2 regions of the Paenibacillus sp. NPDC056722 genome follow, and region 2 is predicted to be linked to the other one. Evidence: riboswitches for the same ligand, from Rfam matches in the RefSeq annotation. Region 2 holds a riboswitch; the other holds the start of a gene.
What was found. A riboswitch is a leader RNA that binds a small molecule or an ion and turns the genes downstream of it on or off. The one in region 2 is predicted to bind thiamine pyrophosphate.
Positions count from the first base shown of each region.

Region 1: it holds a riboswitch for thiamine pyrophosphate, as region 2 does, so the genes downstream of both, ACFRAM_RS12710 (ABC transporter ATP-binding protein) here and thiC (phosphomethylpyrimidine synthase ThiC) in region 2, are expected to answer to the same signal.

Region 1 covers NZ_JBHTYV010000004.1:273,650-278,040, reverse strand. Annotated here, with positions in the region: gene ACFRAM_RS12720 (ABC transporter substrate-binding protein) at 1-476, opposite strand, end outside; gene ACFRAM_RS12715 (ABC transporter permease) at 473-1,249, opposite strand; gene ACFRAM_RS12710 (ABC transporter ATP-binding protein) at 1,230-2,039, opposite strand; TPP riboswitch at 2,102-2,208, opposite strand; gene ACFRAM_RS12705 (hypothetical protein) at 2,314-2,802, shown strand; gene ACFRAM_RS12700 (hypothetical protein) at 2,851-3,234, shown strand; gene ACFRAM_RS12695 (hypothetical protein) at 3,275-3,772, shown strand; gene ACFRAM_RS12690 (TetR/AcrR family transcriptional regulator) at 4,390-4,391, opposite strand, start outside.
Region 2 covers NZ_JBHTYV010000009.1:193,832-198,222, forward strand. Annotated here, with positions in the region: gene ACFRAM_RS20885 (class I SAM-dependent methyltransferase) at 1-346, shown strand, start outside; gene ACFRAM_RS20890 (hypothetical protein) at 343-924, shown strand; gene ACFRAM_RS20895 (aminoglycoside phosphotransferase family protein) at 942-1,871, shown strand; gene ACFRAM_RS20900 (HEAT repeat domain-containing protein) at 1,967-2,404, shown strand; TPP riboswitch at 2,564-2,670, shown strand; gene thiC (phosphomethylpyrimidine synthase ThiC) at 2,786-4,391, shown strand, end outside.

The DNA of each region.
Region 1 (4,391 bases), on a different contig from region 2:
ATGGAGGAATAGCCTACGGTTTTGCCAGCCAGGTCAGCAGGCGTCTTCACAGCGGAATCGGCTGGAACCATCAGATGGTTCAAGGGATGTCTAACAATCGCCGCAATGGAGAGGACAGGGATCTGTTCCCCGCGTGCCATCAGCACCTGTGGCTGGTAACTCAGCGCGAGATCAATCTTGTTGGCAGCTACGAGCTTCAACGCATCATTGCTGTCAGCAGGCATTTGAATGTCCACATCAAGCCCCTCTTCGGCAAAATACCCGTTCTCCTGAGCGGCGTAAAGGAAGGAATGAACTGCATTCGGATACCAGTCCAGCATCAACGTAAGCTTATGCGGCTTGCCGGACGCTTCTCCGGTTTGGCTTCCTGAGCTTCCAGACTTTGCTGCTTCGCCGCAACCACTCGCAAGCAACACTGTCATTGCAAGCAACAGCAGCGGAACAATTTTTTTGAATCTGTGATGTCTTGTAATCATTTGTGAAATCCTCTTTTCTTGAAAATAATCTTTTCGATCATAGCGATAATCAGAAATAAGCCAACGCCCATCGCGGACAGCAGGACCACTGCGGCAAACATTTCTTTGCTTTGCAAATTCCCTGCCATCCTGCGGCTAAAATATCCAAGTCCCTTGCTGCCGCCTAGCCATTCGCCAATCGTTGCCCCGATCACGCAGTAGACCATCGACAGCTTGAGGCCGGAGAAGTAAGAGGGCAGAGCCAGCGGAATCCGTGTCTTGAGCAGGATTTGGCGGGTGCTGGCGCCCATGGTGCGGAGCAGGTCCTCATAAGCGTGATTCTTCTGCTGTAGCCCATCATAAGCGCCAACCACGACTGGGAAAAAGGCAGTCAGGAATACCACAGCCACCTTGCTCCACAGCGTGTATCCGAACCACATAATAAAGACAGGAGAAAGCGCGATGAGCGGAATAGTCTGGCTGATGATAATAAAGGGATAAAGTGCCTTTTCCAGCGGACGCCACGCGTGCATGCCAAGTCCCAGCAAGGTGCCACAGGTAACGGACAAGGCGTAACCAAGCAGTACCTCTTGCAACGTAGCGGGCAAATGCAGCCCGAACAATATTTTACTGTTTTCAACCAGAGCGGTTCCTATCGACAGAGGCCCTGGGAGAATGAAAGGTGGAAGGACTCCTATCCGCGCCAGCATCTCCCATAGACCGAGAATAAACAGCAGCAGAACAAGGAAAGGTGCGTAATTCTGCAAGTTTTTTCTAAACAGCCGGGTTATCATACAATTTGCGCTCCAGTTCAGCCCGCAGCTCTATAAACCGCGGTTCATAATTCATTTTGCTATGCCGGGGCCTAGGGAGATCCACGAGTATTTCCTCTACACTTCCTCCAGCGCGTCCAGGTAAGAGATAGATGCGGTCACTAAGCAGCACAGCCTCCTCCAGATCATGCGTAATGAAGAGAATTGTCTTGTCCAGCTCATCCAAAATCTCCAGCAACCAGCTATGCATTTCCCGTTTGGTCATGTGATCGAGTGCCCCAAAAGGTTCGTCTAGCAGCAACAGGTCGCCCCCCGTAATGAGCGTTCGGAGAAAAGCTACCCGCTGCCGCATTCCGCCTGATAGTTCATCGGGGAACGAGTTTTCAATACCGGCCAGACCTAAACGCTCCAGCAATTCAATTACCTGACTAGTAACCTCGGCTTTGCTACGGCTCCGCTTGATTTCCCAAGGAAGCAGGCAATTCTCCAGAACCGTCCTCCAGGGTAGCAGCAGATCCTGCTGAGGCATATAAGCGACCTGGCCCAACCGCTTGGCGGTTGCGGAAATTCCGTGAAGACGCAGATCCCCGCTGCTCGGCTCCAGCAATCCGGCGATAATTTTGAAAAGCGTGCTTTTTCCGCATCCGCTGGTTCCAACAACAGAAACGAACTCACCTTGGTGAACCGCTAAGGATATATCTGACAGCACCGGTGCATCTGCGGATTTGGCATAGGCGTAGGATAAATTGTGTACAGAGATGATTTCCGTAATCCGCGTAACCTCCTTAGCACGATAAAAAGACCCCTTCATCTCCCGGCGGAAATAAAGGGGCCTAAAATTTAAGTTTGCAAAAAGAAGTGCCATGCAATACCCGAATTTCAGTTCCACTTCCCTCCGCTGGTATGATCCAGATCAGGTTCCAAGGGTCCGAAGCTTACCGCTTTCGTCTCAGCCAATTCAGGCTCCCCTAGTGAAAAAATACTTTTATCGCTATCAAGTTTCATAATTCGGTTATAAATATACCATATTTTATAGTATTGTAAATAGCAGGGCATATTAAATTCATTCAACTAGGGTGATCTCATTGGAACTAGACAAAGCAATCTGTAGCAGTATCGGAAATTATGAACATGCGCTAACCAAGGGGAAGAAATATGAAATACTAGCCGAAAAAGAAGAAAAAATTAGAATCGTCGGAGACCACGGAAGAAGCGTTTGGATCAGCAAGTATTACTTTAATTTTACTGACGAAGAAGTGCTTATATTGACTGAATGGAAATTCGATGATGATGTTGAAACATTGGAGTTCATTGAAATTACATTAACATTTAATGATCGGGTAAAACGTTGGTGCATCATTACGACACCGGAAAAATTAAAGCAGCATTTTGCTAGACTAGCAGCACCAGAATTACCAGGGATTCATATAGGACACATGATAATAGTGCAAAGGATAGATGTTGATACTGTGAATGCATTTTTGCGTCAATTGGATAGCCAAGGCGAATTACTTAAAGCATCATTACCACTAGGTGAAGGATCAGAAGACGAAGATATTTCCGGCTCTCTTTAAACTGTTAGTCGTGTCTGATAACAACGCTGTAATGAAAGGAGCGTCAAGATGAAAGAAAGGACTGCGAAGTCAACTTTAAAAGTATTTTTGTTTATCTCGATAGTGTTTATCATAACTTCATCGATACAGTTGTTGCTAAATATTGTGCAAGAGGGCCCAGCTTGGGTGTTAACTTTAGTGTCCCTACCCATACCAATGTTTGTGTTTCTTGCGGTTGTGATAATCTTAGATTTAGCGAAGCAGGACATTATAACATTACAAGGTCGATTGACCACTGTAAATGGTAATAAAGTTGTTTTAAAAATATCAAATGGTAGGGTAAAAAAGTTTAATATAACTAGCAGACAAATGAGAGAACTTGAGAAGGATAAAGATATTGAAATAACGTACTATAAGAGAACAAAAACAGTAATAAATGTAACAAATGTTTAGAGGGAATAAGAGGTGTTTGACCTTCAAAAGGAGTAATAAAGTGCAAAGAGCATCTGAAGCGGAAATGTTAAATATCCTTGATTTATTCGGAAGATTGGATGTTGAAGAGTATGGCAATCCTGGTTCTATTTTTAGATATATAGGATTATTAGATGTACACGCTAAGCGCCTATCTGAAGAGGAAGCGGCATCGATATTAAGCTCGGAGCTTATTAGCAGGAATGAAAATAAATTTGAAAATTACTTTCGGCGATGTGTACAAAGCATCCCAGGCCGGATATTTGTTAAGAGATGTCCAATTATTGGAGGACGGGATAGCCATGAGAACATTTTCAAAATAGAAGAAAGTGATGAATTGATGGATATTATAAAACAGATAGCTCGAGAAGAATGCTTTTATAATATCTATTTTGTTGAAGCGATGACAGTAGTCGTTGGAAACTTTGATTTATCATGGCCGATCTATAGTTTTTCAGAAGACTACAGAACATTTAATCAAATAGCAAGAGAGGTAAACTTATACATAAGAAATAATTAGAGCAGCAAGAAGGACTAATACGCTAGAAGAGCTGAAAAGACTAGAAGCAATGATCGTACGTCGACAAAAAAGATGCTTGTATAAGCAATATTTTTGGTGTTTTAAGATGATTAACCGGTGATACTGTAATAAACCTCCAGCTTCGCGCACATGCGCGGAACCGGAGGTTTTTTCAGCATTAGCGCTTCTGATTCAGCAGTTGCGGCTTCGCAGAACTTCAGGAGATTAAAAAAGCTGCTTACATAGAACGCATTAAAGTAACACACAAAGCTCAGAAATTATTACCGATGTGCAATTAACGGCATTTTTGTACCCTAAGTCTTCCTCAGCTATAGGGTCAACGGTAATTAAGGACAATTTTGTATGTTAATTCTTCCACAATAGGCCGTTTAGTGTACTTTTTTTTAAAATAAGGTACAAAAATGCTCTTATTTACCTAATTTACCTCTATTTAAGAAGAATAAGGTACAAAAATGCTGTTAGTTGAGGAGGCAGATCCATTTTTCTTTGTTAAGAAGTATGGTGCAGAGAATAGGAGAGTTGCGGACTAAACTAAGCCTTAACTTCACTAGAATAACGCCTGATCCCCAGTTTGAATCTTAATTTCACTCCATATATC
Region 2 (4,391 bases):
TTACAACGCGGTCATGATTCAGGCCCAGTGTGAAGCCTTCAAGCAGAGCAGTCTGTCCAATGTGAGAACGCTGTTCTCTCCGCTGGACCTGAAAGAGATCGCCCGAAGCGCTGGCTGGCACGTTGAACAGGAGACTTCGGTGTATTCCCCTGACCTGCAGGATGGAGAGTGGGAAGTGGCTATGACCTTGGAGATGTACCCTGAGGAGATTGCAGCGATCACTGAGATTCCCGGAAAGTTCAAGGAACTGATGCTGTCGCAAATCGGGCAGTTGAAGGAACGGGCTGAAATGGGAAAAGTTAAACCGTTGTCTGTATTTACTTTTACGGCAGGAGGAACCTCATGACTCAATTCCATTACATCGGCTCACCGGTGGAGCTGCCGCTCGGCGAGAGGGGAAGCGTACTGTCTTCCAAAACGCGCAGCGAAATGTTAGCCTCCCCGGAATATCAAGCGAAGCGCGAGGAGCTTAAGCAACAGGGCATGGTTCCACTGGAGGAAATTTTCGATCTGTCCCATCTGCGGGACGAGGACTGTCTCGTATATGATACGGAAGAAGATGCCGGGGGTATATATATTGAAGCGCTGGGCTACTGGAATGAGGAGATCCGCAAGCATTTTCAGAGCCCTTATATATACAAAATCTCTCCGAATTGGGGTAGTTTCACGGCAAAACCAGCAGATCAGGAGACTCGCCCAGATTCAGAGAACGCCTCACTTAAATGCTGCCGGGAATTGTTCAAGCTGATGCAGGATTTTGGCGTACCTGGTTCTGTATTCGAGCTATACAGCTGCTGGGCGGACGAGGAGGGTGACCTGCGCAATAAGAAGTATGACCGTGTAATTGATCTCTCTACATTTAGCCTGGAGCAGGGATTTGACTTGCTGGAAAAAGAATATATTGTGGTGAATCTTCCTACGTAGATACAGGAGGGATGCAGGTGGAGCGGTTGTTGGGTATTCCCGGCGCGAGCGCATGGACGAAGATAGAGCCTGTCCTCAAGGGCTGGTCTAATGATAAAAAGTATTATATCGAGGACACCGGCGGCCGCAAGCTTCTGCTGCGGGTGTCGGACGGGAAGAATCATGCACAGAAGCAAGCGGAGTATGAAATGATTCGGATGGTCAATAAGCTCGACTTTCCCATGTCGCGGGCAGTAGATTTCGGCGCATGGGGTGAAGGAGCGGAGCGCAGTACATATATGCTTTTGACTTGGGTGTATGGCCAGCCGCTGGAGGACTGCCTGCTGTCTTTGGCAGAAGAACAACAGTATGCACTTGGTGTTGAAGCCGGAAGAATCCTCAAGCAGATTCATGCGATTCCGAACAACTGTGACCTGGCAGATTGGGAAAGTAGAATGCAGGCCAAGATATTACAGAGAGTGCAGGAGTATGAGAAGGACTGCCCCTTCCGGGTTGCAGGTGACGTGATGGCGATTGCTTTTGTCAGGGAGCATATCGGGGCGATTTCTCAAGTGGAAAAAGTGTATCAGCACGGCGACTTCCATATCGGAAATCATATTTACACAAGTGAGGGCCGGATTGGCGTCATCGACTTCAATCGCTGGGATAACGGCGATTATGCTGAAGAATTTTACAAGCTGCAAGCATTCGACCGGGAGCGTAGTATTGCTTTTACACGAGGGAAGCTGGATGGTTATTTCGGCGGGCCTCCCCCTGAGGATTTCTGGATCAGACACGCCTTGTATGTGGCCTATACTTCGCTCTATTCAATCCAATGGGCGATTCCGTTCGGAACGGCTGATATTGAGGGGATGCAGGCGCGCTGCCGGATGGCGTTCGAGGACTATGATCACTTTCAAAGATTGGTCCCGCATTGGTATGCGGAAGGAAGAGCCCGGGGACGGTAAGACGGGATAATTATTTGTTTGTCCAAAAGATTGATATTGGGGACAGCGGTACGGTAGAATTGGTACAGATTGATTATAGAAGGGAATTGTGACTTTTGAACAACGAAGAAGTGCAGCAAGAGCTGCCGGAAAATTATGAGCAGTTAAAGAAGGAAGCGGGTCGTTCCGCGGATTGGAAAGCCCGCCTGGCGGCAGTGGAGGAGCTTGGCCTTACACCGCATAAGCAGGTTATTGATATTTTGAAGCGTTTGGTGGAGAACGATCCTGTATATACCGTACAAGAGGCGGCTTACCGTGCGCTGGTGGCTTTTGGTGAAGAGGTTCAGGAACCGTCCAAGAACAAACCTGAACTATTTAAGGGCTTATCCAAGATTCTGCTGAGAATCAAGAAGAGTCTGCCGAAAGACCATTCATATGAGGACTTCAAAGAGAAGTTCAAGAAGATGAGAATCGACATTTACGACGCTTACGAAGGTGAAAAAGGCGCCGATTTTGACCAATGGCTGGAGAGCAAATGGCAATCGGCTAAATAGTTTTATGCAGGAACTAACCCTCTCTGACAGGAGAGGGTTTTTGGCGTTATCCGTCTGCTGGCTGGTTATCCGCTCTTAGCACAAAACATCCGGCCTTATGGCGGCAGCGGGTGTTGACGAATTCCAATTATACCGTTAACTTATATATTAACTAAATAAGATAACCACTAGGGGAGCCTGAATGGGCTGAGACGGGAAAATTGCATTCCCGGACCCTTGAACCTGATCTGGATCATACCAGCGTAGGAAAGTGGAGACGGGACTTTTTTTCTGTATAGCTATGTCTTTTTGCTGGCTGTTCATGGATAAAGCCGCTCCACATGGAGCGGCTTTTTTGGCGCTTGTCTTATTTATATCCCATAGTACAGGAGGATGCATAAGATGGCACATGAACACGAGCAGGACAAGAAACGAGAGTATGATAAGGTGGACCTTTCAGCTTTTCCGGGTAGTCGCAAGGTGTATGTGGAAGGGCAACATCCCGATATCCGGGTACCCATGCGGGAGATTGAGCTCAGCCGCACCGAGGGTATTGCCGGCGAAATGGAGAATGTCCCTGTACGTGTCTATGATACTAGCGGACCTTATACAGACAGCGAGATTGAGACCGACATTCGTCAGGGGCTGCTGCCTCACCGTAAGTTATGGATTGAGCAGCGTGGGGATGCCGAATGGTATCAGGGACGGACTATTAAACCAGAAGATAACGGACATGCGATGGGAAAATCGGCCGTGGAGGCGTTCCCGGGATTGCAACGGCACCCGCTTCGGGCAAAAGCTGGCCGGAATGTTACACAGCTGCACTACGCGCGAAAAGGTATCATCACTTCTGAGATGGAGTATATATCCATTCGGGAGAATGTTAGTCCTGAATTCGTTAGGGATGAGGTAGCGAGCGGACGCGCCATTATTCCAGCTAATATTAATCACCCGGAAAGTGAGCCGATGATTATCGGGCGCAACTTCCTTGTGAAGATCAACGCGAATATTGGGAACTCTGCTGTATCCTCTTCCATCGAGGAAGAAGTGGAGAAAATGAGGTGGGCCACCCGCTGGGGTGCTGACAACATTATGGATCTCTCTACCGGCAAAAATATTCATCATACCCGGGAATGGATTATCCGCAATTCTCCAGTGCCGATCGGTACTGTGCCGATCTATCAGGCTTTGGAAAAGGTGAATGGAAAAGCAGAGGATCTGACGTGGGAAGTTTACCGTGATACGCTGATTGAGCAGGCGGAACAGGGTGTGGATTATTTTACAATTCATGCTGGGGTGCTGCTTCGTTACATCCCCCTGACAGCCGGACGAATGACGGGTATTGTCTCCCGTGGCGGGTCGATTATGGCGGCCTGGTGTCTGGCCCATCATCAAGAGAACTTCCTTTACACGCATTTCGAGGAGATTTGTGAAATTATGAAGGCCTATGATGTCGCCTTCTCTCTGGGAGACGGGCTGCGGCCGGGATCTATCGCTGATGCCAATGACGAGGCCCAGTTCGCGGAGCTGGAGACGCTGGGTGAACTGACGACATTGGCTTGGAAGCATGATGTTCAGGTCATGGTGGAGGGTCCGGGCCATGTGCCGATGCATCTGATCAAGGAGAATATGGACAAGCAGCTTGAGCATTGTCATGGAGCGCCTTTTTATACGCTGGGTCCCTTAACCACGGACATTGCACCGGGCTATGACCATATTACTTCCGCTATCGGGGCAGCCATGATCGGCTGGTTCGGGACGGCGATGTTATGCTATGTCACGCCCAAGGAGCATTTGGGACTGCCGAACAAGAACGACGTGCGGGAAGGTGTGATTGCTTACAAAATTGCTGCCCACGCCGCTGATCTGGCCAAAGGCCATCCAGGTGCCCAAGAGCGGGATAACGCGCTGTCCAAAGCACGCTTTGAGTTCCGTTGGCGGGATCAGTTCCATCTGTCGCTCGATCCTGAGAGGGCACTGGAGTATCATGATGAGACGCTGCCAGCGG